DNA from 4 places in the Candidatus Endoriftia persephonae genome. Region 2 is predicted to be linked to each of the others. Evidence: predicted binding sites of a transcription regulator. Region 2 holds the regulator's gene; each other region holds the start of a gene.
The links. Region 2 encodes sigma-54, which starts transcription at its own class of promoters, with help from an activator protein. Its sites were predicted from a motif close to TGGCANGNTNCNTGCTT; they were not measured.

Region 1 (7,357 bases), 930 kb from region 2:
CGAGGGTGAGGCGGGGGAAAACGGCGGTCCGTCCGGCGATCTTTATGTGCAGGTGACGGTGAAGCCGCACAATATCTTCAGTCGTGAGGACAACACCCTGTTCTGTGAGGTGCCGATCAGCTTTGTCACCGCCGCGCTGGGTGGTGAGCTGGAGGTGCCGACTCTGGACGGTAAGGTGTTGCTGAAGATCCCGGCGGGCACCCAGACGGGTAAGATGTTCCGCATGCGTGGCAAGGGCGTGAAGCCGGTGCGCGGCGGTCCGGTGGGCGATCTTCTCTGTCGGGTGCTGGTGGAGACGCCGGTTCATCTCACCGATGAGCAGAAGGAGTTGCTGCGTAAACTCGAGACCTCGATGAAGAAGGGCGGCAGCCGCCATAGCCCGCAGTCGAGCAGCTGGCTCGATGGGGTGAAGAAGTTCTTTGAAGGCATGAAGTTCTGAGGCTGCCGCTCCATCAAGGCAGACAAAAACGCACAGACTTGAGTGATCAACACCATCTTCGTGAGCGTGCTGCCGCTTATGGTGAATCGTGATTTTAACTGTAGGGTCTCGTGCTCGAGGCTGGCAGAGTGATAGAGGCGAATTGATGAAACGTATAGCTGTTGTGGGTGCCGCAGGTCGGATGGGCCGGGCGCTGGTGCAGGCGGTCAGCGAGGCGGAAGGGCTTGTGCTGGGTGCCACCACGGAACACCCGGAGAGCGCTTTTATCGACATGGATGTGGGTGAGCTGGCGGGGATCGGCCGGCAGGATGTCCGTATCACAGCGTCACTGGATGAGGTACTTGGCGATTTTGATGTGTTGATCGACTTCACCTCACCCGCCGCCACGATGGCCCATCTGGAGCTTTGTCAGGCCAATCGCAAGGCGATGGTGATCGGCACCACCGGGCTGAGCGATACGGAAAAACAGCGGCTGCAGAAGGCGGCAGAGGAGATCGGCATCGTCTTCGCCCCCAACATGAGCGTTGGCGTGAACCTCTGTCTCAACTTGCTGAAGGTCGCCGCCCGGGTGATGGGAGAGGATGCCGATATCGAGATCATCGAGGCTCACCACCGTCACAAGGTGGACGCCCCCTCCGGCACTGCGCTGCGTATGGGCGAAGTGGTGGCTGAGGCGCTTGGGCGCGATCTCAAGGAGTGTGCGGTCTACGGCCGGGAAGGCCACACTGGTGCACGGGATGCCAAGACCATCGGCTTCGAGACCATCCGCGCCGGCGATGTGGTGGGTGAGCACTCGGTCTGGTTCGCCACTGAGGGTGAACGGGTCGAGATCGTACACAAGGCCTCCAGCCGCATGACCTTCGCCAAAGGGGCGGTCAGGGCGGCGGGCTGGATTGCAGTGCGGCAAGTCGGTCTGTTCGATATGCAGGATGTGCTCGAGCTGAAATAGCCCTCTGCGCTGTGCAGAGTCGTTCTGGCGCGATCACTTCTCCCGCTTAGCCTCGACAGGTTTGGTCCACTTCCTGCATTGCAGGAGGTGAACCCAGCACCCTAACTCGAGGCAAGATCATGAACCCACTCGCTACGCTGCCTACCGCATCCTCTGGCCCGGCCTCAGCCACTGCCGAGATTCACAGCGAAACTGCCACCCTGGAGGGGCCCGGGATGGAAGGGGCTAGCGAACTGGTGGTTGATGCTGAACAGGCATCCGATTTCATGAAGTTTCTTGAGTTCGCCGGGATGCAGCTTGCTGCTGCCCTCCCGGATGGCGCCGGTTTGCCGCATCTGCCTGCCACTGGCGGCAAGGCCTTGCCGCCAGTGGCAGGGGGACTGCCCAGAATGGAGCAGCTGTTGATGCCGGGAGCGACCGATATGGCGGCGCAGCAGCAGGTGCAGTTTGATCGCCTGCTGGATGGTGCAGGGCGATTGCAGATGACGTCTGCCCTGGCTGGTCAGGATGAGTCGGCCGCTGCTGTTGGCGAATCGCGGCTGGTCGATTCGCTGCTGAGTGGGGGGCTGGCGGGCGTCCAGTCAAATGCGTCTGCGACGCGTTCACTACCAGCGATGGGTCTGCGACTCGATATGCCAGTCGGACAGCCAGAGTGGAATCAGTCGCTGGGGGATCGTCTGCAATGGATGATCGGGCGTAACATCCAGCAGGCGGAGGTGCGCCTCAGTCCCCCCCACCTGGGGCCACTGGAGATTCGCGTGTCGCTGCACAACGATCAGGCCAGCGTTAGCTTTGTTGCGCAACATGCCGCCACCCGGGATGCGATCGAGGCGGCGCTACCACGGCTGCGGGAGATGCTGGGTGAGGCCAATATTAATCTGGCGGATGTGGACGTGGGGCAGCGCGATCCACGCACCTTCGATCATCAGCAGGAGAAGGGAGGGGGTGCCGAGGCGGATCAGGGGGGCGATGATCGGCAGGCGGCAAACGCCATGCCGCTGCAGCAGGTTCAACCTGTATCGCGGGGATTGGTGGATGAACATGTCTAAATGATCCAGATTAGCGCAACGCCTATTTCCAACCGGCAGACAATTACGAGAGAATAGCCCACTCAGTCCGGGAAACATTGGGGGCCCCAGGTGCGCATTATTAAACTGTTGCTGTTCCTTCTGCTGATGATCTTGGCGGCAGCGTTTGCTGCACTGAACGCCGACCCGGTGTTGCTTAACTTCTATTTTGGCGCCCGTGAGTTCCCGCTCTCGCTGGTGATGGTCGGCGCCTTGGGTATCGGTATGCTGCTGGGTATCCTCTCCGGGATGGGCGTGATCTTGGGCGTCAAGCGTGAGAACGCTCAGCTCAGGCGGCGTGAACGTGAGGCTATTGCGGAGGTGAAAAACCTCCGCTCGCTACCTTTGCAGGATCGCTAAGGAGCCTCTGAATGAATCTGGGCGAGCAGAATTGTGAGGCCAAGTTTTCTGATGCAAGGCGGAAATCGCAGCTAATAGCTGGTCTATTGCCTAGATTTCCAGCGCAGCAGCGGGGAATTTTGACCGCAAGGCTGCCGTTCATGATTCATTCAGAGGCTCCTTAAAGGAAAATCCCTCATGCTGGAGTTGTTGTTGTTACTCCTTCCGGTCGCTGCTGCGTCAGGCTGGTGGGCGGCGCGCCGAAGCGTATCGAAGCAGGAGCGCACAGCGGCTCGCGAATGGTCGCCGCAGTATCTCAAAGGCCTCAACTTTCTGCTCAACGAACAGCCGGATAAGGCGATCGACCTGCTGGTGAAGATGGTCGAGGTGGATAGCGAGACGGTGGAGACCCACCTCGCCCTGGGTAATCTGTTTCGCCGTCGCGGTGAGGTTGAGCGGGCGATACGCATTCATCAGAATCTGATTGCTCGTCCCAGCCTGCATGGGCAGCAGCGCGCCCAGGCGTTGCTGGAGCTGGGTCAGGACTATATGCGGGCCGGGCTCTTCGATCGCGCGGAGAACCTCTTCAGCGAGCTGGCCGAGAGTCGTTTCTACAAGCGCCAGGCGCTATCCAATCTGTTGGAGATCTTTCAGCAGGAGAAGGATTGGCAGCGTTGCCTGGAGACTGCCGAGCGACTCAAGGTGGCGGGCGAACGGGGGCTCTCCAGCCGCATTTCCCACTTTCATTGTGAGCTGGCGTTGCAGGCATTGGCCGAAAGCGACCCGGGGGTTGCGCTGGCGCAGCTGAAAAAGGCCGCCGCCCGAGACAGAAGCAACGTGCGGGTGACGCTGATCCGGGCTGATATTGCGATGCACGCCGGCGACTGTAAGGCAGTGATCAAGAGCTGCAAGCGAGTCGAGGGGCAGGAGCCGGCCTATCTGCCGGAGGTGCTGCCGATGTTGCAGAAGTGCTACCAGCGCTTGCCGCAGGGTGAGTCGCTGCTCGACTATCTGCAGGGGCTCTACAGCCGCCATGCCGGCAGCGAGCTGATGCTGATGCTAACCGATCTGATCCAGAACAGAGAGGGGGAGCAGGCGGCCGAGGCGTTTGTCCTTAAGCATCTGGCGGCCCATCCCGACCTCAAGGGGCTGGATAAGCTAGTCACCCTGAATCTGCGGCAGACGGGGGCGGTGGGTGAAACCCTGGCAACCCTGAAGCAGGCAGTAGAGCAGATGCTGGAGAGGCAGGCAGCCTACCAGTGTGAGCAGTGTGGATTCAGCGCTAAGAAGCTCCACTGGCAGTGTCCGAGTTGCATGAGCTGGGGTAGCATCAAGCCAGCCCAAAACGGCGGGGTCGCTTGAGCGGCCCTGAAGCATGTGGTTTGCGGGAGGAGCAGTGATGAGTGAGACAGGTTCGCGGGTGATTGTCGCCCTGGATTTTCCTGAGGAGCAGAAGGCGTTGCAGCTGGTGGATCAGCTGGAGCCCTCTCTGTGCCATCTTAAGGTCGGCAAGGAGATGTTCACCCGTCTGGGCCCCGGCTTTGTCGAGAGCCTTTCGGTGCGCGGGTTTGCGGTCTTTCTCGACCTCAAGTTCCACGATATTCCGAATACCGTAGCTGCGGCCTGTGATGCGGCAGCAGATCTGGGTGTCTGGATGATCAATCTGCATGCGTCGGGCGGACGTCGCATGATGGAGACGGCCAGGGAGCGTCTGGAACGCCATGCCCAGCGGCCGAAGTTGGTGGCGGTGACTATCCTGACCAGTCTTTCGAGGGAGGATATCGCCGAGGTCGGTTTCCACGGCACCCCGGCGGAAAATGTGTTCCGTCTGGCCCACCTGACAAAAAGCGCTGGGCTGGATGGCGTGGTCTGCTCGCCGCGAGAGGCCGGAGCAATCCGCGCTGCAGTGGGCGGCGACTTCCTGCTGGTGACGCCAGGAGTAAGACCAAAGGATGCGGCTGCCGATGATCAGCGACGGGTGATGACGCCGGGGGAGGCGATCGCTGCCGGTTCCAGCTATCTGGTGGTCGGACGACCGATTACCGCCGCGGCGGATCCGCTGGCGGTGCTGCGTCAGATCAATGCGGATGTAACCGAATCGACATTATTGGCTGACAAATAGTTGGATTGATTGACACCCCTGTGGGGCGATCATACTCTCAGGCGGGTTTCGGAGCGTCATCCGAACTATCTAAGAAAAGCACCAAACACCAAGGACTGAGGATGAGTAAAAAGATACGTAAAGCCGTCTTTCCTGCAGCCGGGATGGGAACCCGTTTCATACCCGCCACCAAAGCCAACCCCAAAGAGATGTTGCCTATTGTGGACAAACCGCTGATCCAGTATGCAGCGGAAGAGGCAGAAGAGGCCGGCGTGGACAACCTGGTCTTCATCATTGGGCGTCAGAAACGCGCGATCCCCGATCACTTTGATAAAAACTACGAGCTGGAGAGCGAGCTGGAAGCTGCTGGCAAACACAAACTGTTGAAGATCGTGCAGAATGTGTTGCCTTCGAATGTCTCATGTATCTATCTGCGACAGGCTGAGGCCCTCGGCCTGGGCCATGCTGTGCTCTGCGCCAAGCCGGTGGTGGGCGACGAACCCTTTGCGGTGACCCTGGCGGATGACCTGATCAAAGGTGATGGTGGTAAGGGGGCATTGGCGCAGATGGCGGAGGTCTACGAAAAGTACCAGTGCAGTGTGATCCTGGTGGAAGAGGTTCCGCCGGAGGAGACCAACAAGTACGGTATCGTCGAGATCGCGGAAGATGACGGCGAGACTGCGATCATTACCTCGATCGTGGAGAAGCCGAATCCGGAAGATGCACCCTCCAATCTGGCGGTGGTCGGGCGCTATATCCTGACCCCCCGTATCTTCGAATTGCTGGAGAAGACCAAGCGTGGCGCCGGCGGTGAGATCCAGCTGACCGATGCGATTGCGGAACTGCTGAAGTATGAGAAAGTGCGCGCCTATCGCGTCAAGGGCAAGCGCTATGACTGCGGCAGCAAAGAGGGGTACATGGAGGCGACCGTTGAATATGGCCTGGCACACTCTGAGATCGGCGCTGATTTTGCGGAGTATCTGAAGAAGATCGCCGCGGATCTTTGATTCGGAGCGGATGAGCGCCTGCAAGGGTCTGTGTTTATCACAGGCCCTTTTTTATTGCGTATGTGTCGCCTACTTTTTTTGCGTGTATGGTCCGCTTAGAGAGGAGGGGGGGGAAGATGGTACTCCCTAGGGGAATCGAACCCCTGTTACCGGCGTGAGAGGCCAGCGTCCTAACCGCTAGACGAAGGGAGCAACGTCGCGAGAAAGCCGGTATTATACTGACCTTGCTGCCAGGCACAATGGCCTGAGCACATTTTTTTATTCAATCACCAAGGACAGAGAAAATCGTTACACCAGTTGTTATTGCCCGGCCTGAGCACAACCTCTCTCGCTCCAACATCAGTGAAAACGCACTCAAGGTGCTCTATCGGCTGAAAAATGCCGGCTATCGGGCCTGCTTGGTGGGCGGAGGGGTGCGCGACCTGCTGTTGGGGCGCGAGCCAAAAGATTTCGATGTGGCCACCGATGCCCGCCCGGAGCAGGTGCGGCAAGTGTTTCGCAACTGCCGCCTGATCGGCCGCCGCTTCCGCCTCGCGCATGTCCATTTCGGCCGGGAGATCATCGAGGTCGCCACCTTCCGTAGTATGGGGGATGGTGAACAGCAGGATCAGCGCCAGGTGGAAAATGGCATGATCCTGCGCGATAACGTCTACGGCACCATCGACGAGGATGCGCAGCGCCGCGACTTCACCATCAACGCCCTCTACTACGATATCGAGGACTTCTCCGTGCTCGACTACGCAAACGGTATGCAGGACCTGCGCGAGGGCCGATTGCGGCTGCTCGGCGATCCTGAACAGCGTTATCGTGAGGATCCGGTGCGCATGTTGCGGGCGGTGCGTTTTGCCGGCAAGCTTGGATTCCTCATCGAGGAGCAGACAGAGGCCCCCATCGAACCTCTCAGCGGCCTGTTGCAGGAGGTGCCGTCAGCGCGCCTCTACGAAGAGGTGCTGAAGTTGTTTCTCGGTGGCTCGGCCCTCGAAACCTTCGAAAAGCTGCGCCATTACGGTCTCTTTAGTCGACTCTTTCCCGCCACCGAAGAGGCACTCTCCCACGAGGAGCATGACTTCCCCATCACCTTCGTCAATCGTGGGCTGAGCAATACCGACCAGCGTATCCGTGAGGAGAAGCCGGTCACTCCGGCGTTTCTGTTTGCAGTACTGCTGTGGGAACCGGTGCGGCGACTCGCCGGGCAGTATATGGAGGAGGGGCTGGCGGCGGTGCCGGCGCTGCAGGATGCGGGGCGTGAGGTATTGTCGGCACAAAATCAGTCGGTTTCGATCCCCAAGCGCTTCGGCTACCCGATGCGTGACATTTGGCAATTACAGCCGCGTTTCGAGAACCGCGCCGGTAAACGCCCCCAGCGTTTGATTACCCACCCCAAATTCCGTGCCGCCTACGACTTTCTGCTGCTGCGTGCCGAGGCGGGGGAGACAGACTCGGAGCTAGCCGCCT
Region 2 (7,357 bases):
GAAATATCCACTGCTCACCAGCCTGCTACTGATCGTCGCACTCGCCGGTTTTGGCTGGTGGCTAAGCAACATCGGCGAACAGGAGAGCCGCCCGGAACAGGCCGAACTCCACTACCCCGACTACTACGCCAGCGATCTGGTCTCTGTCAGATACGACCAGGATGGCCTGCCACAGCATCGTCTGAAAAGCGCAGCGATGCGCCACTTCGCCGATGATGACACTACCGAACTCGAGCACCCCATATTCTGGCAATACGCAGCCGGCGCAGCGCCGTGGAGAGTCACCGCAACCAGCGCCACCCTCTACGGCGATAACAACAAGATCTTCATGCCCGGCGAGGTACAGATCGATCGCGCTGCGGGCAACGGCAAACGCCCCTACCAGATCACTACCAGCGACCTGTGGGCCCATCCCGACAGCGGCTATGTCAGCACCAAACAGCGGGTACAGATTACCAGCCAGGGCGACTGGCTGCGTGGTGTCGGGCTACAAGGGCAACTTCTGGAACCGGTTAAGATCAAGCTACTCTCCGAGGTACGTGGCTATCATGAAATCGATTAACAGCGTGTCACTTCTGCTTCTGCTACTCCTGCTACCGTTGCAGGCCAGGGCACTGAGCGGTGACCGGGAGCAACCGATCTATCTTGAGGCCGACAGCGTGGAAATCGACGAGGCCAGCGGCGTCAGCGTCTACATCGGCAACGTGGTGGTCAGCCAGGGCAGCATGCGTCTGGAGGCCGACAAGATGTGGATCCACCGCCGCCAGGGTGAAACCGAAAAAATCGTCGCCGTCGGCAAGCCGGTGCGCTTCCGCCAGCAGATGGACAAGAGCCACGAAGAGGCCCGCGGCCACGCCCTAAAGATCACCTACTTCATCAAGAAAGATGAGATCTACCTGTTTGACGAAGCAGTACTGCAGCAGGGCAAGGATGAGTTCAGCAGCGACCGCATCACCTACCTGCGCAGCCGCAGCCTGGTCAAGGCCGGCACCAGCGCACAGGGCAAACAGCGGGTCCGGGTGGTGATCGAATCACAAAAGCACGACCAATGACACGCCTCTACGCCGAAAACCTGGCCAAACAGTACCGTGGCCGGCGCGTGGTCGATGATATCTCCCTGGAGGTCGCCAGTGGCGAGGTGGTTGGACTGCTTGGGCCAAACGGTGCTGGCAAGACCACCAGCTTCTACATGATCGTCGGCCTGGTGCCCGCCGACGGTGGGAGTGTTCGCATTAACGGAAAGGATCTCACCGACCTGCCGATGCACACCCGCGCCCGCCTCGGCATCAGTTACCTCGCCCAGGAGCCCTCAGTGTTCCGCCGTCTCTCGGTAGAGGAGAACATCCTTGCCATCCTCGAGAGCCGCAAGGAACTGTCGCGTAGCGCACGCAACAAGCGCTGCGACCAACTGCTGCAGGAGTTCGGCATCACCCACCTGCGCAACAGCCAGGCGATGAGCCTCTCCGGCGGCGAGCGTCGCCGCCTGGAGATCGCCCGCGCGCTCTCCATCAAACCCCGCTTCGTGCTGCTCGACGAGCCCTTCGCCGGCATCGACCCGCTCGCCGTCATCGACATAAAAGCGGTGATCAACCACCTCAAGGAGCGTGATATCGGGGTGCTCATCACCGACCACAATGTGCGCGAAACCCTCGACATCTGCAACCGCGCCTACATCATCAACAACGGCAAGGTGCTCGAAGAGGGCACCCCGGAGGCGATCCTTGAGCACCCCGAGGTGCGCGCCGTCTATCTCGGCGAAAACTTCACCATGTAGCATGGCGCAGGGCCGACCGCACCTCCTTTGCCGGGCCGGTTTACAAATACATGACCCACGGCAACTCTCGATCAAGCCGAGGTTCCACCTACGATTGCTTTTGACTAAAATGAAACCGAAAAGGCACATAAATTGCGTACGAGAACCAACTTGACCATGGATAGATGAAGCAGACACTTCAGCTTCGACTCGGCCAACACCTCACCATGACGCCTCAGCTGCAGCAGGCGATCCGTCTGCTACAGCTCTCCGCGCTCGATCTCAATCAGGAGATACAGGAGGCCCTCGACACCAACCCGATGCTGGAAGCCGAAGAGGAGTTTGAGCAAACCGCCACAGAGCGCAAGGAGAATCCCAGCAGCGAAAGCGCGCAGCAAACTCCGGCGGATGGCAACGACATCAACAACGAACGGGAGGTCAAGACCGACAGCCCCGAGATGCCCGAGGATCTCCCGGTCGACACCGAGTGGAGCGATGTCTACGACAGCTACTCGCCACCAGCTCCCGCCGGCGGCGAGGGCAGCGATACCGACTTCCTCAGCCAGCGCAGCAAATCTGATTCACTGCAGGACCACCTGCTGTGGCAACTCAACCTGACCCGCCTCTGCCCCTCGGACCAGGCGATCGCGCTGACCATCATCGACAGCATCAGCCCCGACGGCTATCTGCAGGCCAGCATCGAGGAGATCCACTCCACGGTCGATCTGGAGGAGGTGACCCTAGAGGATGTGGAGGCAGTGCTGCACCGCGTTCAGGCCTTCGACCCCCCCGGTATCGCCGCCCGCGGCCCGCAGGAGTGCTTGCTGATCCAGCTCGATCAGCTGCCCCCGGAGACTGCCTATCTGGAGCAGGCGATCCAGCTGTGTAGCACACATTTTAAGCTGCTGGCGGCCCAGGACCAGGCGCAGATCAAGCGCAAGATGAAGATCGATGACCATGAATTGTCGGCGATCAACCAGCTGATCCGCTCACTCCACCCGCGCCCCGGCACCCTGATTGCCGATACCGAGCCGGAGTATGTCATCCCAGAGGTGTTTGTCACCAAGCGCAACAACAGCTGGCATGTGGAGCTCAACCCGGAGACCATGCCACGCCTGCGGGTCAACGCCGAATACGCCAAACTGATCCGCCGCGCCGATCAGAGCGACGACAATACCTTCCTGAAGAACCACCTGCAGGAGGCGCGCTGGTTCCTGAAGAGCCTGCTGAGCCGCAACGAAACCATCCTGCGGGTCGCCAGCAAGATCGTCGAATACCAGCAGGCCTTTTTTGAACATGGCGAGGAGGCGATGAAACCGCTGGTGCTGCGCGACATCGCCGAAGCCCTGGAGATGCACGAATCGACCATCTCCCGGGTTACCACCCAGAAATATATGCACACGCCCCGCGGCACCCTGGAGTTCAAATATTTCTTCTCCAGCCATGTCAGTACCAGTGTCGGCGGCGAGTGCTCGGCTACCGCAATACGTGCCATCATTAAGAAACTGGTTGCCGCCGAAACACCCAACAAGCCGCTCAGCGACAACAAGATTGCCACGATACTCAGCGAGCAGGGTATCAATGTCGCCCGCCGCACTGTGGCCAAATACCGCGAATCGATGGGCATACCCCCATCGAATGAGCGAAAGCGTCTGGTGTGACAACCAGACAAATAAGAGGATGCTCCGCATCTCCGGCGCATCCCTCCCGAAACAGGAGTTAATTATGCAAATCAACCTGACCGGTCACCATATCGATATCACCGATTCGATGCGTAACTATGTTGACAGCAAGTTTGAGCGCTTGGAGCGCCATTTCGACAACGTCACCAATGTGCATGTGATCCTCAGCGTAGAGAAACTCAGGCAGAAAGCGGAAGCCACCCTCCACCTCAACGGCGGCAACGTGTTTGCCGACTCGGTCCAAGAGGACATGTACGCGGCCATCGACGCACTGATCGACAAGCTCGACCGACAGGTCATCAAGCATAAAGAGAAGCTGCAAAGCCATCGTGGCAATAACATCAACAAGTACGCTGACGCAGAGCAGCCCTGAACAGGGACAAGGCCAAGATGTTTCCCGAAGGGTTCATCGACCCACAGCGTATCCTGTGCGGCGTCGAAATCAGCAGTAAAAAACGCAGCCTGGAGATGCTTGGCGGGCTATTCGCCGCCACCGATTCCGGGCTTAGCCAGGACATGGTGTTCGATGCCCTGCTACAACGGGAGCGCCTTGGCAGCACGGGGCTGGGGCGGGGCATCGCCCTCCCCCACGCCCGCATGGCACAGATCAAGCGAGCGGTCGGTGCCTTCATCCAGACCACCCAGGGGGTCGACTTCGACGCCATCGACAACCAGCCGGTCGACCTCGCCTTCGCCATGCTGGTACCCGAGGAAGCCACCGAGGAGCATCTACAGCTACTGTCGAAGCTCGCCAGCCTGTTCGGAGATAAGACATTCTGCGATCGTCTGCGCCAGTGCCGCAGCCCAGACGAGGTGATCGAGCTGATCCAGCAGCCAAGCCCCGAACCCAGCCAGCAATGACACCCGCCACCACCATCCGCGAACTGTTCGCCCAGCTGAGTGCGGAACTCAATCTCACCTGGTACAGCGATGGTGAGGAACGGGCCATCCAGGCAGAGGGCGACGCCCCCCTGGTGGGGCCGCTCAACCTGGCCCGCCCACAGCCGATCCAGGTGATCGGCCCGCCTGAGCGTCATCTGCTCGAGTCCCTCGGCAGCAAGGGCTACCGCCACTACCTTGAACTGCTGTTTGCCAGCCGCCCGGCTGCCCTGATCTTTACCGACGGCTTAGTCCCCACCGACGCCTGCCGCACCCTCGCCGCCGACAGCAACACCCCAATCATCTATACAAGCGAACCCGACGCCCAGGTTATCCAGCGCCTACTGGCGCATCTCCAGCCGTCTTTCCAGCAGGCCCAGCCCTCCCATGCCGAGCCCAAAAACATCCATGGCGTGTTCATCGAGGTGCTGGGTAAAGGGGTGCTGCTCAGCGGCGATGCCTCAATCGGCAAGAGCGAACTGGCGCTGGCGCTGATCTCTCGCGGACATCGCTTGATCGCCGACGATATCACCGAGTTCACTCGCATCAACGCCCACACCCTGCAGGGACGCTGCCCACCGGTGCTGCAGGATTTTCTCGAGGTACGCGGACTGGGACTGCTCAACGTTCGCGCCATGTTTGGCAACAGCGCGGTGAAGCCGGTCAAAAACCTCCACTTGATCATCGATCTGCAGCAGATGAATGAACAGGAACTCTCACACCTGGACCGACTCGAAGGCAGCCATTCAACCCAGCGCCTACTCGGCGTCGAAATTCCACAGACTACCCTACCAGTGGCCGCTGGTCGCAATCTTGCAATCCTGGCGGAGACAGCGGTGCGCCAACACCTGCTACGGGTCACCGGCTACGATGCGGCAGCAGAGTTCAGCGAGCGCCAACGCGGCTATATCGAAGCTAACCAGCAGAGTTCCGCTAACCCACCTGAAAAGGGCTAACTCCTTTTCAAAATTGCCCCGGATTGCGCTAACCTAGCCGCCTGCCATTCAAAATTTCCAGATGTTAAGAAACATGGCTACCGGTATTAGACTGCTCATCATCACCGGCCTCTCGGGGTCGGGTAAAACCATCGCCCTGCACACCCTTGAGGATCTCGGCTACTACTGTATCGACAACCTGCCGATCTGCCTGCTGGAGGCTTTCTCTAACCACCTGGTGGAAGACCCAGAGCCGATTTTCCGCCATACTGCAGTCGGCATCGACGCCCGCAGCCAGCCATCTCACATTGCCAAACTGCCTGAGATGGTCGCCAAGATGCGCGAGCAGGGCATCGACTGCGAGATGATCTTCCTTGAGGCGCAACAGGAGACCCTGATCAAGCGCTTCAGCGAGACTCGCCGCAAACACCCGCTCTCCGACGACGACCACTCACTCGACGAGGCGATCCGCCAAGAGCAGGAGGTGCTCGAACCCCTCGCCAGCACCGCCGACCTGCGCATCGACACCACCCACACCAACTTGCATGAACTGCGCGACCTGATCCGCGGCCGAGTCACCGGAGGCAGCCGCCAGGTCTCCCTGCTGTTTGAATCGTTTGGCTTCAAACACGGTGTGCCGCGGGACGTGGATTTTGTCTTCGACGTGCGCTGCCTGCCTAACCCCCACTGGCAGACCGAGTTGCGGCCACTCACCGGCCTCGACGGCCCGGTCGCCAATTTTCTCGAAAGCAGCGAGGAGAGCAGCCAGATGCAGGCGGATCTGACCCGCTTCCTCGAATCTTGGATCCCCCGCTTCGAGGCCGATGGCCGCAGCTACCTGACCATCGCCATCGGCTGCACCGGCGGTCAACACCGCTCGGTCTACATCACCGATCAGCTCTACCGCCACTTCAAACAACAGGGGCGCAACGTGCTGAGCCGCCATCGGGAACTGTCATGAGCATCGGCCTGCTGATCATCACCCACAACGAGATCGGCCGTGCGCTGCTCAAGACCACCACCAACATGATGGAGGTCTGCCCGCTCGCCACCGCCACCCTCGAGGTCGGCACCGAGAGCGATCCCGACGCTATGCGGCAGCGCGCACAGCAGCTGATACAGCAGCTCAACCAGGGCGACGGGGTGCTGATCCTCACCGACATGTACGGCTCCACCCCCAGCAACATCGCCTACAAACTGCGCCGTGAAGACCAGGTGCAGGTGATCGCCGGGATCAATCTACCGATGCTGGTGCGCGTCTTCAACTACGCTACCATGAACCTCAAAGAGCTGACCAGAAAGGCAGTCAGCGGCGGCATCGACGGCATCGTTTGCTGCCCCGAGCGCAAGCCGGAGAACCCCAATCAATGATCCACAAGGAGATCACCATCATCAACCGCCTTGGTCTGCACGCCCGTGCCGCCGCCAAGCTGGTCAACTGCGCCAGCCGCTACGGCAGTAGCATCCAGCTGCTGCGCAACGGCCAGCGGGTCAACGGCAAGAGCATCATGGGGGTGATGATGCTCGCCGCCAGCCAGGGCACCGCGCTGGAGGTCGAGGTCAACGGCGAGGACGAGACAGAGGCGATAGCCGCTCTGGAGTTATTGATCAATGAGCGGTTCGGGGAGAGTGAGTGACCTTCTCCAGTCACGGCATCGGCATCAGCACCACCCGCCAGGTGGCCATAGGCGCCGCCTTCCTGCTGCAGCGCGGGCCACTCGATATCGCACCGCGACTGATCCCCGAGGAGATGGTCGAAGCCGAGGTAGAACGCTTCCGCAAGGCGCTCAATACCGCCCGTGACCGACTGCGCGCCGTGCGCCAGCACCTCCCCACCGGCACCGCGGAGGACATCTCCTCATTTATCGACACCCATCTGCTGATGCTCGACGACAGCGCCATCAGCCAGGCCCCGATCGAGCTGATCCGCACTCACCAGTACGCCGCCGAGTGGGCGCTGCAGCGCCGCCGCAACGAGCTGGTGCGGGTCTTCGACGAGATGGACGACCCCTACCTGCGCACCCGCAGGGACGATGTCGAGCATGTGGTGGGACAGATCCAGATCGCCTTGCAGCAGGGTACCGGACGGGATGAGGCGCCGAGCGACC
Region 3 (7,357 bases), 1.2 Mb from region 2:
TTCTCAGAGAGTCCCTTGACGAGTTCCGAGCCGTTGACCTTCAGGCCGTCGGAGAGCACGAACACTCCCTTGAGGTCCGGTGCTGACAATGATTGCGTTAGATGTGTACCCGCCTTGAAGGAGGCATGGGTATCGTCGATTTCACGCACCGCACAGCGCAGTTTGGTATGGGTGAATCTGAGCACAGCCACGGAGAGGGTGTGATCGCTGAGCGTGGGGCCGAGGATCTCGCCCGCCGTTGAGCAGCCGATCCAGATCGCCTGCGGAAAGGCTGTGCGAAGATTATCCATGCCCGATGCCAAGGCATCGATGTCTGATGTGCCGAATAGGATCAGCCATGTCTGGTCGGAGTCCAGAGCGGGATCTAACGGCTTATCCCATCCACGGTCAGGTGAATACTGATAGGTGGAGAGTTGCATGGGAAATTCTTCTGTATGGGCCTCAATATCCCTGTCTGCGCGGCGGGAATGCGAGCATCTGCCCTGAGTGCCTGTCTCACAAAGGCGGCGTCGCTTGGTGATTCGCTAATGGAATGAAGGTATTACGGAAGGACGAAGGGGTCAAGATGCGATGACGAACTTGCGCTGGTCGGTCTGGGGTGGTGTGGCAAGTGGTCCGGCGAGGTAACAACCACAGTGAAAAATAGGGGAGGGAAGAGTTGGTGGTAGGGCAAAAAGGACAGACCATGTTTTCATTTTAAAAGCGTGGTTTGCCTCTATTCTGGCCATCAATCGAGCCTGATCTAAATGGCACTAAGTTAAACTTCTTTTGCACGAAGCTTGTATCTGGATAAGTAACGTTGCAAAGGGGGCCAGCTATTGATGGGTCATGCTAAATACCCTTAACTTAGTGCCATTTGAGTCTGGCTCCATTGATTTCTTGTTCACATTTATTTCTTCAGCATGTAAAAGCTGCGCTTGCGTCCTGTATTCTGGGAAAAGCTGCCTGCAGCACCTGTTTTATTATTTTTTCTCCAGAAATACCCTTCGTAGTATTGCTCCCATATTGCCAATAGGATTGGATTGACGCAAGAAAGTGATCTTATGATCACTATCATTACAGGATCCATTGTAGACGCGCGTCGTTGGCTCGTTGCCTATTATCGTACCACTGAAATTATTTCCGCCAGCTCCAACGATGTGAATTTCTAAATTGAAACCATTAGCAATCAGATCCCAGGTGCCAGTGCAATCAAAGGCTTGAGCGTTGGAGGCAAAAGAAAGAACGAGTAGCGAAATAATCAGTGTCTTTTTTTCATGGCCTTTCTCTTTAACTTGGATAGGAATGGATGGGTTGAGTGACAGGCTGTGCCGTCCTTTTATAATCAGGCCACAATTTCATATAATTAAAGAAACTGTGGTCTGTCCCCTAATTATGCCTAGCTAATCAATCGATTGGGCTTAAGTCAGTGCCATTCTGGTCTGTCCCCTATTGTTTTCTATGGGTTTTTTTGATTGAGTCTTTATTTGTTTGCGTACGCCGACCAGGCTGAGTAGGCCAGTGATCAGAAGGGCTAGACTTGCAGGTTCCGGCACTCCTGCCGTGTATGAGAAATAATCCCACTGGGTCACGTTCGCGCTGCCAGTGTTATTGCCAAAAACAAGCTGGCCTGGCGGAAGCCCAGTATTGCCAATTATGGGGCGCGTTAATGCAAGTAGGTCGTCAATAAATAGCTTAATTATGTCACCTTGGCCGATTATTTCATAAGTATGGAATTCAGATGTGTCGATACTAAACATGAGCTTTGTAACTTGGTTATTCTGGTAGGTGCGTGTAAAGCCTACTTCGTCAGCATAAACACCAAATATTTCATGATTGGTTTTGTCATCTATCCAGATGCCAGCGGGGTCTACATTCCATTGAGGCTCTTCTGATGCAACTAGTCGCATTCTGGTTTTGACAGTCCATCCAGCGGAGTGATCTACATTGGCAAACCAATTGCCTGGGTCTCGAAATGAATAAAAGCCTAGGGTAGGGGTGGAGATAGTTAAAATCCCGTTGTTTACAAATGAAAGGCCCTGATTTGTCGTGTCTTCAGACACAATCCACCCTTCATCTGTTGGATGTGTATTCATGTTCAAGGTTACTTGTATCGCCTGAGCTGCACCGGCAGTAAACATGAGGGCAGTGCAGATGCAGCCGCTAATTATGGTGCGTTTTGTGTTTTTCATCTGTATTTGGTCCTCTTTGTGTTGATTGGCTGGTCTGATCTGAGAGGGGCTCGATTTTCTGTAATGTAATCAGACGGCAATTATGGTTGGTTTTGTTTTAATGATTATCCAATACTATATATTGTCTTCAGTAAATGAATGGGGGCAGCCCACGGCTTCGCTAGAAGTCTGGACGCTGTGGTTTGTCCCCTATTCTTGATCAGCGAGCTTGGCTCTATTGGTCTACTGGTATTTGTGAGTGTTTTTGCGATGTCGCTTTAAAGATACAATACCAATTAATCCGGTGCCCATAAGGAAGATGCTGCTTGGCTCTGGAATCGAGTAAGTGAAGTAGTCCCATTGCGTGCGTTGGTAACTGTTTCCACCTCCATTCCCGAAAATTAAACCTGGTGTTCCTGAGCCAGGCCATGAAGGTTCATATATAAACCAGTCGTCAATAAGTAATGTCCCTTCCTTTTCAACCTGAAGATAAACCTTGTTGTCAAATATAGAGCCCATCAAGTAATAGGTGAGCCAGTCTGAGGTGTCAAAAGAGATAAGGTCAGTGGTTTCTGGATAGGTAAACTTGACTCCATCCTCAAAGAAACTAAATATCGAAAGTTGGTCAGCTTCATTGATCCAGATGAACGGGTCTCCAGAGCCCTGTTCATTTGCTAGTACACGCATGCGAGTTTCAACCCACCACCACTTATAATGATTTTGATTGACATTATTCTTCCAATCGTTTGGAGCGAAAAACTCATAATAGCTATTGCCTTTGATTTCTAGAACGTCACTGTCGTTATACGTTCCATCAGCAACAGTTATAATTTCAGCCGAACCACCCTCAGCTGCCCAGACAGACCAGCCTTCTTCGGTAGGAAGGGTATTCATGTCAAGAAACTGATAAACAGCGAAGGATGATGTTGAGTGAAGCAAGAGCGAGAGGCTTAAGTAAATTCCTGAGCAGCTCAACAGTTTTTTCATTTCCGTCCCCTAAAAATTTGTGTCAAAAGCTTGTGGCATGTTTTGTAGTCTTGGCTTGTTCAGATGACTACGAGTCTGATAGCGCAGGTACCATGCCAAAAGCAGAAGAAATTTATGCGACATATATGCTGTCTGATTAATAGGAGCTGGATCACACTTCTGGTCTTTGCGTGAAAGGAATACGGGCAAAATAATCAAACCGTGATGCGACACTACTTATGTCGTTTTCAGATGGTGTGTTGGCTGGATATTGGCGAATTGGCTGATGTGTAAAGAATTTCGACGCATCTATTGCTGGTATCGCTCCGATATTGGCTATAAATTCAACAGAAAACGCCAGGAATTGTCTGTGTGTTGACAGGAATGCATGTCCTATCAATAAGTTAGCTTACTTTGGCTGTTCCCGCTGAAAGGTGTAAAGAATCCCGACGGTAGTGTTGACTGCGTGCCCCTCAGCTTTGCTTGTTCTGAAAACTTGGGCCATCCCACCTTATATATCAGGGCATCGCGCTTCTCATGTGTTGCAGAGGTGGTGTAGAAAAATCGACATCCCGTTCGCTGGGCGCGCCTCGCCTCTATATTGGCCCCGGCCCCATGCTGCTCTGCTAATGCCCCAGCAAAATTGATCTTTCCCTGCTGCTCAGTTAATTTACCCGCCCTTGTCACCTATTAAGAGAGCAGAGGTCCCCGTGTCCACGTCCGAGATGGAAGAGTTCCCAAGAATCAAGCGCTTGCCGCCCTATGTGTTCGCTATTGTCAACGAACTCAAGGCAGCGGCGCGGGCGCGGGGCGAAGACATCATCGACTTTGGCATGGGCAACCCGGATCAGCCGACGCCACAGCATATCGTCGACAAGCTGACCGAGGTGGCGAACCGCAACGACACCCACCGCTACTCCATGTCGAAGGGCATCCCGCGACTGCGCCGGGCGATGAGCCGCTGGTACAAGAACCGCTACGACGTGGATCTCGACCCCGAGACCCAGGTGATCGCCACCATCGGTTCCAAAGAGGGGCTGGCCCATCTGGCGCTGGCCTGCGTGGGCCCGGGCGACTCGGTGCTGGTGCCCAACCCGGCTTACCCGATCCACCCCTACGGCTTCATCATCGCCGGTGCCGATGTGCGCCATGTGCCGATGCGCTCCGATGTGGACTTCTTCGAGGAGCTGCAGAAGGCGATCGAGGACTCCTGGCCGCGGCCGAAGATGCTGGTGCTCAACTTCCCCGGTAATCCCACGACCCACTGTGTCGAGCTCGACTTCTTCGAGAAGGTGGTGGCGATCGCCAAGCAGCACAATATCTGGGTGATACACGATCTGGCCTACGCCGACATCGTCTTCGACGGCTACAAGGCCCCCTCGATCCTACAGATCCCTGGTGCTGAGGATATCGCGGTCGAGTCCTACTCTCTGTCGAAGAGCTACAATATGCCGGGTTGGCGAGTCGGTTTCATGTGCGGCAACAAAACCCTGGTGGGAGCCCTGTCGCGGATCAAGTCCTACCTCGACTATGGCACTTTCACGCCGATCCAGGTGGCGGCCATCGCTGCGCTCGAGGGGCCGCAGGAGTGTGTGGAAGAGATCCGCGACATGTACCAGCGTCGTCGTGATGTGCTCTGCGAGGGGCTCTGCCACATCGGCTGGCAGGTGGAAAAACCCAAGGCGACCATGTTCGTCTGGGCGCCGATCCCTGAACCTTATAAAGAGATGGGCTCGCTGGAGTTCTCCAAGAAACTGCTTCAGGAGGCCAGGGTGGCGGTCTCGCCGGGGGTCGGTTTCGGCAGTCACGGCGACGACCATGTGCGCTTCGGCCTGATAGAGAATGAACACCGCACCCGCCAGGCGGTGCGCGGCATCCGTGACATGTTTCGTCGCGACGGTCTGATCAAATCCTGAGTCCGCTCAGGGTCGAATTGAAATTGAAGGAGAGTAAGCTTGAATCCGGTCAAAGTAGGTCTGTTGGGGTTGGGCACCGTCGGCGGCGGTACCCTGAATGTACTGACCCGCAACGCGGCAGAGATTGCGCGCCGCGTCGGACGTGGCATTCGCATCACCCACGCTGCTGCCAAGGCCTATGATGCCGACAGCTTGCTGGGGCTGGATCAGGTCGAGGTCTGCGACGACGCCTTTGCGGTGGTCGACAACCCGGAGGTGCAGATCATCGTCGAGCTGATCGGCGGCTACTCTCCGGCCAAAGAGCTGGTGCTGAAGGCGATCGAGAACGGCAAGCACGTGGTTACCGCCAACAAGGCGCTGATCGCCATGCACGGCAATGAGATCTTCGAGGCAGCGCAGCGCAAGGGCGTCACCGTGGCCTTCGAGGCGGCGGTGGCTGGTGGCATCCCGATCATCAAGGCGGTGCGTGAGGGACTGGCGGCAAACCGGATCGAGTGGCTCGCCGGCATCATCAACGGCACCGGCAACTTCATCCTCACCGAGATGCGCGACAAGGGGCGCGACTTCGATGATGTGCTGAAGGAGGCCCAGGCGCTGGGCTACGCTGAGGCCGACCCCACCTTCGACGTGGAGGGGATAGACGCGGCGCACAAGCTGGCGATTCTTGGCTCGATTGCCTTCGGCATCCCGCTCCAGTTCGACAAGACTTACACCGAGGGCATCACCCGAATTGAGCGCCAGGATGTGGAGTACGCCAACCAGTTTGGCTACCGCATCAAGCATTTGGGTATAGCCCGCAAGACCGACAAAGGCGTGGAACTGCGCGTACACCCGACCCTGATCCCGGAGCGACGCCTGATCGCCAATGTTGATGGGGTGATGAACGCGGTGCTGGTGCAGGGCGACGCGGTGGGTCCAACGCTCTACTATGGTGCCGGCGCTGGTGCAGAGCCCACCGCCTCGGCGGTGGTGGCTGATATCGTCGACATCGTACGCGCCCTCACCACCGATCCGGAGAACCGGGTGCCGCACCTGGCGTTCCAGCCCGGCGAGCTGGCCGACCTGCCGATCCTGCCGATGGAACAGGTCGAGACCGCCTACTATCTGCGCATCCAGGTGGAGGACAAACCCGGTGTGGTGGCGCGCATCGCCGGCATCCTCGGCGAGGCGGGAATCAGCATCGAGGCGATCCAGCAGAAGGAGCCGGCAGAGGGCGAGAGCCTGGTGCCGCTGGTGATGCTTAGCCACCGGGTGGTGGAGGGGCAGATGAACCAGGCGATCGCGCAGATCGAGGCCCTTGATAGCGTCAGCGGCCAGGTGATGCGGATCCGTGTTGAGCAGCTCGACGCCTGAGCGAATTAAAGCGCCAGATCAGCTGCAGTGGTCTGGCCAAACGATATTTAAAAGTATTTTAGGAGCCATCATGCCATTCAGATCCCGTTATACCGGCCTGATCGACAAGTACCGCGATCGCCTGCCAGTGCACGACGACACCCGCGTCATCTCCCTCGGTGAGGGTAACACCCCGCTGATCCGTCTCAACAACATCCCCCGCACGCTCGGCAAGGATGTGGATATCTACGTCAAGTATGAGGGGCTCAACCCCACCGGCTCGTTCAAGGATCGCGGCATGACCATGGCGGTGACCAAGGCGGTGGAGGAGGGCTCTACCGCGATCATCTGTGCCTCCACGGGCAACACCTCGGCATCGGCGGCAGCCTATGCGGCACGGGCCGGCATCACCGCCTTTGTGCTGATCCCCGAGGGTAAGATCGCGATGGGCAAGCTGGCCCAGGCGATGATGTATGGCGCCGTCACCCTGCAGATCCGCGGCAATTTCGACGACGGTATGCAACTGGTGAAAGATATCGCCGAGCATGCCCCAGTGACCATCGTCAACTCGATCAACCCGTTCCGCCTGCAGGGGCAGAAGACCGCCGCCTTCGAGATCATCGAAGAGCTGGAGTGCGCCCCCGACTACCACTGCCTGCCGGTGGGTAACGCGGGCAACATCACCGCCCACTGGATGGGCTACACGGAGTATTTCGAGCACGGCAACGTCAACAACAAGCCGACCATGGTGGGTTATCAGGCGGCTGGTTCCGCGCCCTTCATGCGTGGCGGTCCGGTGAAGGATCCGGATACCATCGCCACAGCGATCCGCATTGGTAACCCCCAGTCCTGGGACAAGGCGTGGACGGTGCAGAAGGAGTCGGGCGGCTGGTTCGATGAGTGTACCGATGAGGAGATCCTGGCGGCGCAGAAGCTGCTGGCGCAGACTGATGGCGTGTTCTGCGAGCCCGCCTCCGCCACCTCCCTAGCCGG
Region 4 (7,357 bases), 680 kb from region 2:
CCTGGCTGTGGCAGCAGGGACTGCGTCCAGATCATATTGTCAGTTCACCAGCGGAGCGTGCCAGTGCCACGGCACGACTGACATGCGAGGCGGTGGGCTTGCCGGTTGAGCGGATCGTCTACGATGAGCGAATCTATGAGGCGGGCATTAACGCTCTGTTACAGGTGCTGGCCGATACTCCCGCCAAGACTGAGCGAGTGTTGCTGGTGGGCCACAATCCTGGCCTTGAGAATCTGCTGATCTATCTGGCAGATCAGCCGGTTGTGTTGCCGGAGGATGCCAACCTGATGCCGACAGCGACCCTGGCGCGATTCAGGCTGGCTGGCGACTGGCAATCACTGAGTGCTGGCGCTGGCCGGTTGCTCTCAATCACCCGTGGCCGAAATCTCCCCGACTGATCGATCTGGGGGAGAAAACACCACTGGGCGGCGGTCTTGGAGATGCCAGCCTGTATGAGGGGTGACCGGCGTCACGGAATGGCAGGTCCGCCAGATTGCTGTTTCACACCAGACACCATGAATGGATAAACTCGGTTTCCTTACTTTCCGCACGACTCACTACCCAATGGAGATGAATTGATGAAGCGCCTCAGCATCGATGCTACTGCTGCCCTGGTCCTGGGGGCGCTGCTTCTGTTGGTTAATCTGATCGGGCTATTCAGAACGATGGAGGAGCCGGATCTGCTGCTCGATAATCGCGCCACTTTCAAAGGTGACAAACAGCTGATACTGGCTGAGATGCTGCCACAGGCCGATCGCAAACCCGGTGAGGATATCGAAACCTATTTCAAGCGCCTGAACCAACTGGTGAATGGTTCTATCGCCCACCTCTGGCACAGCGATGATGCCAAATACAGATACCATGGCCATGTGCCGCCTTGGGAAAACTATATCTTGTGGACGCTGGGATACCTCTGGAGTGAGCGGGTCGGTCAATATGAGTTTTTCGACTGGCGCAAGGCGGTGGAGCGAGGGATCGGGCTCTGCTCTCAGCATGCTCTGGTGATTAGCGGTATTCTGGAAGAGAACGGCATCGAGTCAAGCATTGTTGGACTGGAAGAGCATGTAGTGGCGACCGCTAAGACCACCAACGGCGACTGGTGGATCCTCGATCCTGACTACGGGGTTGTCATCCCGCATGATCTGCGAACTCTGGAACAGCAGCCTGAACTGGTCAGTGAATACTACGCGCCATCGATCCTCAACTGTAGCCCTCCCCTGAAGACCAAGACCTGTCAGGATGTGGCCTACATGGCGGGGATCTACCAGTCCACCGAGAATAACCATATCTACCCCAGCGGCCACACCGGCTATTCCTGGAAGTGGTATCTCATCGAGAAGGCTGCCTATCTGCTCAAATGGGCGATACCTCTGTTGTTATTTGGTTATGCCCTATTCAGATTCCGGCAGCGCCGTCGCTTGAGCTAGTGCTCTATTCCATCGGAATTGAGGCTTGCTCAGGTAATTATTGCGGTTTTTTTTTCACTCCTCTCTAATAGCGGCCTGAATCCAGGCGGCGCTTTGTTGCGTATTTCCTGTGATATGTCGTGCCGGTCGTGGTTGGGCGCGGCTCCAGCTTTTTCACTTGTGAACCGGAACTGCCATGTTGAATACGGCCCATCTACTTCAGCCCACCACATTTCCCGCCATCGAGCGTGGTGAGTTGAAGACCTTGCAGGTCAATCTGGGCCTGCGTTGCAACCTCTCCTGCCAGCATTGCCATGTCAATGCCGGCCCCCAAAGGACCGAGCAGATGGAGCGGGGGGTGGTGGAGGATGTGTTACGGTTTCTCTCCCGCCAGCAGTTGCAGAGCCTGGATCTCACCGGCGGTGCCCCTGAACTCAACCCGAATTTTCGCTACTTGGTGGAAAAGGCCCGGGCGATGGGGGTGCATGTCATCGATCGCTGCAACCTGACCGTGCTCGAAGAGTCGGGTCAGGAGGGGTTGGCTGAGTTTCTGGCCGCCAACCGGGTCGAGGTGGTTGCCTCTCTGCCCTGTTATCTGCAGGAGAATGTCGATAGTCAGCGTGGCAAGGGGAGCTATGACGCCAGCATTCGCGGTCTGAAACAGCTCAATCAGCTGGGTTATGGCGACCCGGCAAGTGGGCTGTCACTCAACTTGGTCTACAATCCGCTTGGGCCGAGCCTGCCGCCGCCACAGGGCCCGCTGGAGGCGGACTATCGCAAGCAGTTGGCAGAGCGCTTCGGCATCAGCTTCAATCAACTCTTCACCATCACCAACATGCCGATCCGGCGCTTTGGTAGTTTGCTCCACTCCAAGGGCGAGTTTCACACTTATCTTGACCTGCTGCGTTCCTCATTTAGCCCAGACAACCTGCAAGAGCTGATGTGTCGTTCTCTGATCAGTGTCGATTGGCAGGGGCGGGTCTATGATTGCGACTTCAACCAGATGCTCGATATGCCGATCAGTGATGAGAATAGTCCTAGACCAACCCTCAGCACCCTGCTCGATACGGATCTGCGCGGCAGGCCGATCCAGATTGCCGAGCACTGCTACGGTTGCACCGCGGGGCAGGGCAGCAGTTGCGGCGGGGCACTCGACTGATGCTGCTGCCATAGTCTGCAGATCGATCAGCGCCAGTCAGAGTTGAAGATGCAGCCGGTTGGTGAAGCGATACTGATCTTTGCTAAGGCGCCGGTCGCCGGCGAGGTGAAGACCCGCCTGATCCCTGCGCTGGGTGCGGACGGTGCGCGCCAGCTCTACCAACAGCTGCTGGAGCGGCTGCTCGGGATGGTGTGTCGGGAGCTGTCGTGTGCGGTGGAGCTCTGGTGCACCCCAGACAGCACGCATCCGCTGTTCCAGCACTTTGCCAGCCTACCGGGGGTGACGCTCCACCGGCAGCAGGGAGAGGATCTCGGTGAGCGCATGGCATATGCTTGTGAGGAAGCGTTGAGGCGGCAGCAGCGGGTGATTTTGATCGGTGTCGATGCGCCGGCACTTACCCCGCAGCAGTTGACCGATACCTTCGGGCGGCTTGCATCAGGAGACGATGCGGTGCTCGGCCCGGCGGAGGACGGGGGGTATGTGCTGTTGGGATTGAAGCGGAGTGCCGAATGCCTGTTTCATGGCCTACCGTGGGGTGGTGATCAGGTGGCGCAGTTGACGCGGGCCTGTCTGGAGCGGCTGGGATGGCGCTGGAGCGAACTGCCGACCCTGTGGGATCTCGATCGGCCGGAGGAGCTGCCGCGCCTCAGGTCACTGGGCTTAGGATTCTCGACTGAATCGACCTGAAGTCTCAGGCTTTACCCAGTGAGTGCGAGTGGCTGTGGCTGCGGGACTCGCCGCTGGGGCCGTAGGACTTCTGGTTTTCGCCGATGCCGCGCAGGATATCGAGCCCCTGTGCAGCCTGGCGCTGGCTGAGGGTGAGCAGCCCGCCGTTGATCCCGTTCTGCTTCTGACTGGCATCGACCTGCTCGAGAAACGCTTGCCACTGTTGTTGTAATAGCCCGGAGCCGTCCAGCTGCTCGATCAGCTTCCTGGTTTCTTCTCCATTGTTGTTCAGCCCCAACTCGCGGAGTAACCGGTTGTGCGCCTCAACGGCTTGGGCCACGTTGAGGATCTGCTGCTCCTTCTGCTGGTTGAGCGCCTCCAGTTGCTCTGCCGGGGCGGTGCTTTTCAGCAAGGCATACTCCTGCTTGAGAAGCGCCAGCAGTTGCTCGGTCGCTTCACTCTCCCGCTGCAGGATGCGGGAGAATCTTTCCCGGAGTTTGGGGTGATTATCCATGAGGAGGCCTTGGATCAGGCCAGGGCACGTTCCATCTCCAACAGATTTTCGGCTGAGTCATCCGGGTTTACCTTGTAGCTACCGGTGGCCAGGGAGCGCTGGGTGCTCTCCACGCGCTGGGCATCGACGACCGGCATCTTGGAGATCTTCTGCTCAAGCTGTTGAAGCTGCGAGGCGGAACTGGTCAGGCTGACGCTGTCGGCCTGGCGGCCAGGGGTGGCCCGGGTGGTTTCTGATGGTTGATTTGCACGATTGGCGGATGCGCTGTCAATGGTGCCCTGCAGCGCGCTGCTGGAAAGACTGCTGATCTCAATTGCCATCGATTTTCCTCTGAATACATTAATCCTAATGCTGTGTTCGGCTAAATCTCAGGATACTTTAGCACTCAGAAAAGGCATTGAGGAGGTTGCTTACTAACACCCTCCAGTAAAATCCTGGTGTCTGTATATCCTGCTTTCAATCTGCCCGCACTAGACTGGCGGATATCACCCGGGCCTGCAGCTTCCGCTTGGAGCTGAGGTTCTGCACCTTGATCAGATCGCCTGGATTGCCATTGGACAGCGCCTTGCCCTTCATCTGCACGCTGATGTCGCTGTTGCCTGCGATGATGGTGACCTGTTGTCCGCGGCGAATGGTTTTGTTGACGACCAGCAGGCTGGGCGTGACCGGTCTGTCGCGACGCAGCGTGCGCTTTAGGGTTCTGCCAGTCACCTCGGCGATGCTGTCGAAATGACCGCGCAGCAAATGGCTTGTCTCCTGTTCAACCAGCTTTACATCGTTTGGGCCGATGGCGGCGCCCCGAGCCAGATCCCGTTTTGCCACCACCACCTTGCCGATCACGCCGATCTCGGCTGAGACATAGAGGGTCCAGGGTTTCGGGCTTTCACATTTGATGCCGACCGTGGTTCGGCCCTGGCTGCGTGCGCCGGGCGGGGAGAAGCTCTGCAAAGGGGTCTCGCAACGGTTGAGTTTGAGGCGGTGGTCGAGGGGCAGCAGCTTGAGGGTGATCCGTTCCGGGCGGTCGGCGGTTTGCATCTTCAGATAGGCCTCTGCCGCCTGGATGATGGTGGCGTGGGGCTGGCTGGACCCCCCAGCCGGGGCGTTCGTGCTGATTAGAAGAAGGGTGAATAAGATTAACCCGGAGCAGAGGCTGCTGCGGGGCACGTATCGGTTGGCTGTGATCTGCATGGGAATTTGCCCTGATTTCTATTTCGGCTGCCATTAAGAGGTGCAAATTGTGTGCCGTTTGCCTGTTGGCGTGGGCGCCCCTGATTTTGGGGCAGATCTCTTACGCTGAATGTTCGTTCAATCGATCGGCCCCCGCTCAGGGGCGGCAACCCTTGCCGCCTGGCGGTGGATGTTTGCCGCAAATCTGCCTGGATCTGTCGCGGCTGAGCATCTCGTATCCCGCTGCAAACCTTGTGGTTGCTAGGTTGCGGCGCTGCATTGCGGTGTGTGGCATGTATTCTGCTGAAGAGAGGTGAGTTCTATCTCTTGGGAGCGCACCATGAATCTTGACGACGCCTTCGGCATCCATCCCCAGGCCCTGCTGCTGCGCGCGCGACGCAGTGAGCTAATCGCCAGCAACCTGGCGAACGCCGATACCCCTGGCTATAAGGCACGGGATTTCGACTTCCATAAGGTGCTGCAGCAGGCGCAGGGCGAGCCGGTGCGCCTGCGGACTACACATCCCAGCCACATCCAGGACGAGCAGGGTGTCGTGCCGCCGACACAGATGCTCTATCGCATCCCATCGCAGCCCTCCCTCGACGGCAATACGGTGGAGACCGAGCGGGAGCAGAGCACCTTCGCCTCCAACTCGCTGGAGTACCAGGCCAGCCTGCGTTTTCTCAACGGCAAGATCAGCAGCCTGCGCCAGGCCATAAAAGGTGAATAGCCATGTCGATGTTTAAGATCTTCGATACCGCGGCCAGTGGCATGAGTGCCCAGAGCCTGCGTCTTAACCTAGTGGCCAGCAACATGGCCAATGTCGATGCGGTGAGCAGCAGCATCGACGAGACTTACCGTGCCCGTCAGCCGGTGTTCCGCGCCATGGTTGATCAGTTCAACCCGGATGCGCCTGCCGTTGGCGTCAGCATGGTGGGGGTGATCGAGAGCCAGGCGCCGCTGATCCGGGAGTATGCGCCGGATCACCAGATGGCGGATGAAGCGGGCTACATCTTCCGCCCCAACGTCAATCCGGTGGAGGAAATGGCCAACATGATCTCTGCCTCCCGTTCCTACCAGGGCAATGTGGAGGTGGCCAGTGCCGCCAAGCAGCTGCTGATGGCAACCCTGCGTATGGGCCAGTAAGGAGAAGCTGATGGAAACTATACAGAGCAACGAAGAACTTTTTAGCAGCCTGGGATTTAGTGCCACCCCGCAGGAGCCGGTCGATCAGGGGCTGGAGATGGAGGATTTCATGAACCTGATGGTCACCGAGCTGACCCATCAGGATCCCTTCAAGCCGATGGAGAATACTGAGCTGGCGACGCAGATCTCCCAGTTCGCCGCAGTCTCCGGCATCGACGATCTAAACAAGTCATTTACTGGCCTTAGCTCCAGCATCACCTCCGATCAGGCGCTACAGGCCGCCAATTTGTTGGGGCGCCAGGTGCTGGTGCCGAGCAGTGCCGGCTGGTTTGGCAGTGGTGACACCCTGAAAGGCTCCATCGAGCTTCCCTCTAATGCCAGCAATGTCACCCTGCGCATCACCAACTCAAACGGTGCGCTGGTGCGGGAGCTGGAGCTGGGTAGCCATGAGGGTGGTGCGCTGGCTTTTAGTTGGGATGGCTACGATGACCAGGGCGATTTTGCCGGCTCCGGCCTCTATCAAGTCACAGCCCAGGCCACCGTCGATGGTGCAGAGATGGCCCCGGCAGTGCATGTGGCGGCTGAGGTGGAGAGCGTCAGTCTGGGCGGTAGTGGTGGGGTGCGCCTCAATCTGGTCGGCCTTGGACAGGTTTCGATGAACGATGTGAAAGAGATCTACTGAACCGATTAAATGAATCAGGAGAAATAAGATGGCATTTCGTATTGCACTCAGCGGACTGGCCGCAGCCACCACCGACCTGGAAGTGACCGGCAACAATATCGCCAACTCGAGCACCACCGGCTTCAAGGAGTCGCGTGCCGAGTTTGCCGACATCTTTGCCTCCTCTATCTCCGACGCCAGCAATGCCACGTCGGGACAGGGAGTACGCACCACCAAGGTGGCGCAGCAGTTCCGCCAGGGCAGTATCGAGTTCACCGCCAACAATCTTGATCTGGGCATCAATGGTGAGGGCTTTTTTACCATGGAACAGCCCAACGGTGATCGCAGCTATACCCGTGCGGGTGCCTTCAATGTGGATCGCAACGGCTATGTGGTGGACCATACTGGCTCACGCTTGCAGATATTCCCGCCGGTGGATGCCGACGGCACCAGCTTCAACACCGGCACAACAGTGGACCTCAATCTGCCGGTGGTCTCCGGCGCGCCGGGCGCCACCTCACAGGTGACTGCATCGCTCAACCTGGGGGCCGCGGAGGACGTGCCGACGGTAGCCTTCAATGCCGCCAGTTATCCACCAAACCCACTCAGCTAAAACCATTCCACCGCCACCACCATCT

Region 1: a site for sigma-54 is predicted at 1,451-1,467, ahead of L0Y14_RS11220 (flagellar hook-length control protein FliK). Genes of this name have one in related genera too.
Region 3: a site for sigma-54 is predicted at 3,219-3,235, ahead of L0Y14_RS04755 (PEP-CTERM sorting domain-containing protein). Genes of this name have one in related genera too.
Region 4: a site for sigma-54 is predicted at 5,202-5,218, ahead of flgB (flagellar basal body rod protein FlgB). Genes of this name have one in related genera too.

What each region holds. Positions count from the first base shown of each region.
Region 1 covers NZ_CP090569.1:2,490,128-2,497,484, reverse strand. The annotation lists gene dnaJ (molecular chaperone DnaJ) at 1-439, shown strand, start outside; gene dapB (4-hydroxy-tetrahydrodipicolinate reductase) at 585-1,388, shown strand; gene L0Y14_RS11220 (flagellar hook-length control protein FliK) at 1,508-2,437, shown strand; gene L0Y14_RS11215 (LapA family protein) at 2,528-2,815, shown strand; gene lapB (lipopolysaccharide assembly protein LapB) at 2,993-4,156, shown strand; gene pyrF (orotidine-5'-phosphate decarboxylase) at 4,194-4,916, shown strand; gene galU (UTP--glucose-1-phosphate uridylyltransferase GalU) at 5,018-5,902, shown strand; tRNA gene L0Y14_RS11195 (tRNA-Glu) at 6,020-6,094, opposite strand; gene pcnB (polynucleotide adenylyltransferase PcnB) at 6,163-7,357, shown strand, end outside.
Region 2 covers NZ_CP090569.1:3,418,382-3,425,738, forward strand. The annotation lists gene lptC (LPS export ABC transporter periplasmic protein LptC) at 1-562, shown strand, start outside; gene lptA (lipopolysaccharide transport periplasmic protein LptA) at 567-1,052, shown strand; gene lptB (LPS export ABC transporter ATP-binding protein) at 1,049-1,774, shown strand; gene L0Y14_RS15520 (RNA polymerase factor sigma-54) at 1,939-3,414, shown strand; gene hpf (ribosome hibernation promoting factor) at 3,479-3,808, shown strand; gene ptsN (PTS IIA-like nitrogen regulatory protein PtsN) at 3,826-4,296, shown strand; gene hprK (HPr(Ser) kinase/phosphatase) at 4,293-5,270, shown strand; gene rapZ (RNase adapter RapZ) at 5,344-6,210, shown strand; gene L0Y14_RS15545 (PTS sugar transporter subunit IIA) at 6,207-6,620, shown strand; gene L0Y14_RS15550 (HPr family phosphocarrier protein) at 6,617-6,886, shown strand; gene ptsP (phosphoenolpyruvate--protein phosphotransferase) at 6,883-7,357, shown strand, end outside.
Region 3 covers NZ_CP090569.1:1,046,400-1,053,756, forward strand. The annotation lists gene L0Y14_RS04745 (FIST signal transduction protein) at 1-419, opposite strand, end outside; gene L0Y14_RS04750 (PEP-CTERM sorting domain-containing protein) at 1,401-2,171, opposite strand; gene L0Y14_RS04755 (PEP-CTERM sorting domain-containing protein) at 2,394-3,137, opposite strand; gene alaC (alanine transaminase) at 3,842-5,032, shown strand; gene L0Y14_RS04765 (homoserine dehydrogenase) at 5,072-6,385, shown strand; gene thrC (threonine synthase) at 6,456-7,357, shown strand, end outside.
Region 4 covers NZ_CP090569.1:490,230-497,586, forward strand. The annotation lists gene L0Y14_RS02335 (SixA phosphatase family protein) at 1-398, shown strand, start outside; gene L0Y14_RS02340 (hypothetical protein) at 579-1,427, shown strand; gene arsS (arsenosugar biosynthesis radical SAM (seleno)protein ArsS) at 1,603-2,565, shown strand; gene L0Y14_RS02350 (TIGR04282 family arsenosugar biosynthesis glycosyltransferase) at 2,614-3,252, shown strand; gene flgN (flagellar protein FlgN) at 3,257-3,745, opposite strand; gene flgM (flagellar biosynthesis anti-sigma factor FlgM) at 3,760-4,065, opposite strand; gene flgA (flagellar basal body P-ring formation chaperone FlgA) at 4,202-4,933, opposite strand; gene flgB (flagellar basal body rod protein FlgB) at 5,253-5,642, shown strand; gene flgC (flagellar basal body rod protein FlgC) at 5,645-6,058, shown strand; gene L0Y14_RS02380 (flagellar hook assembly protein FlgD) at 6,069-6,740, shown strand; partial or broken gene flgE (flagellar hook protein FlgE) at 6,769-7,357, shown strand, end outside.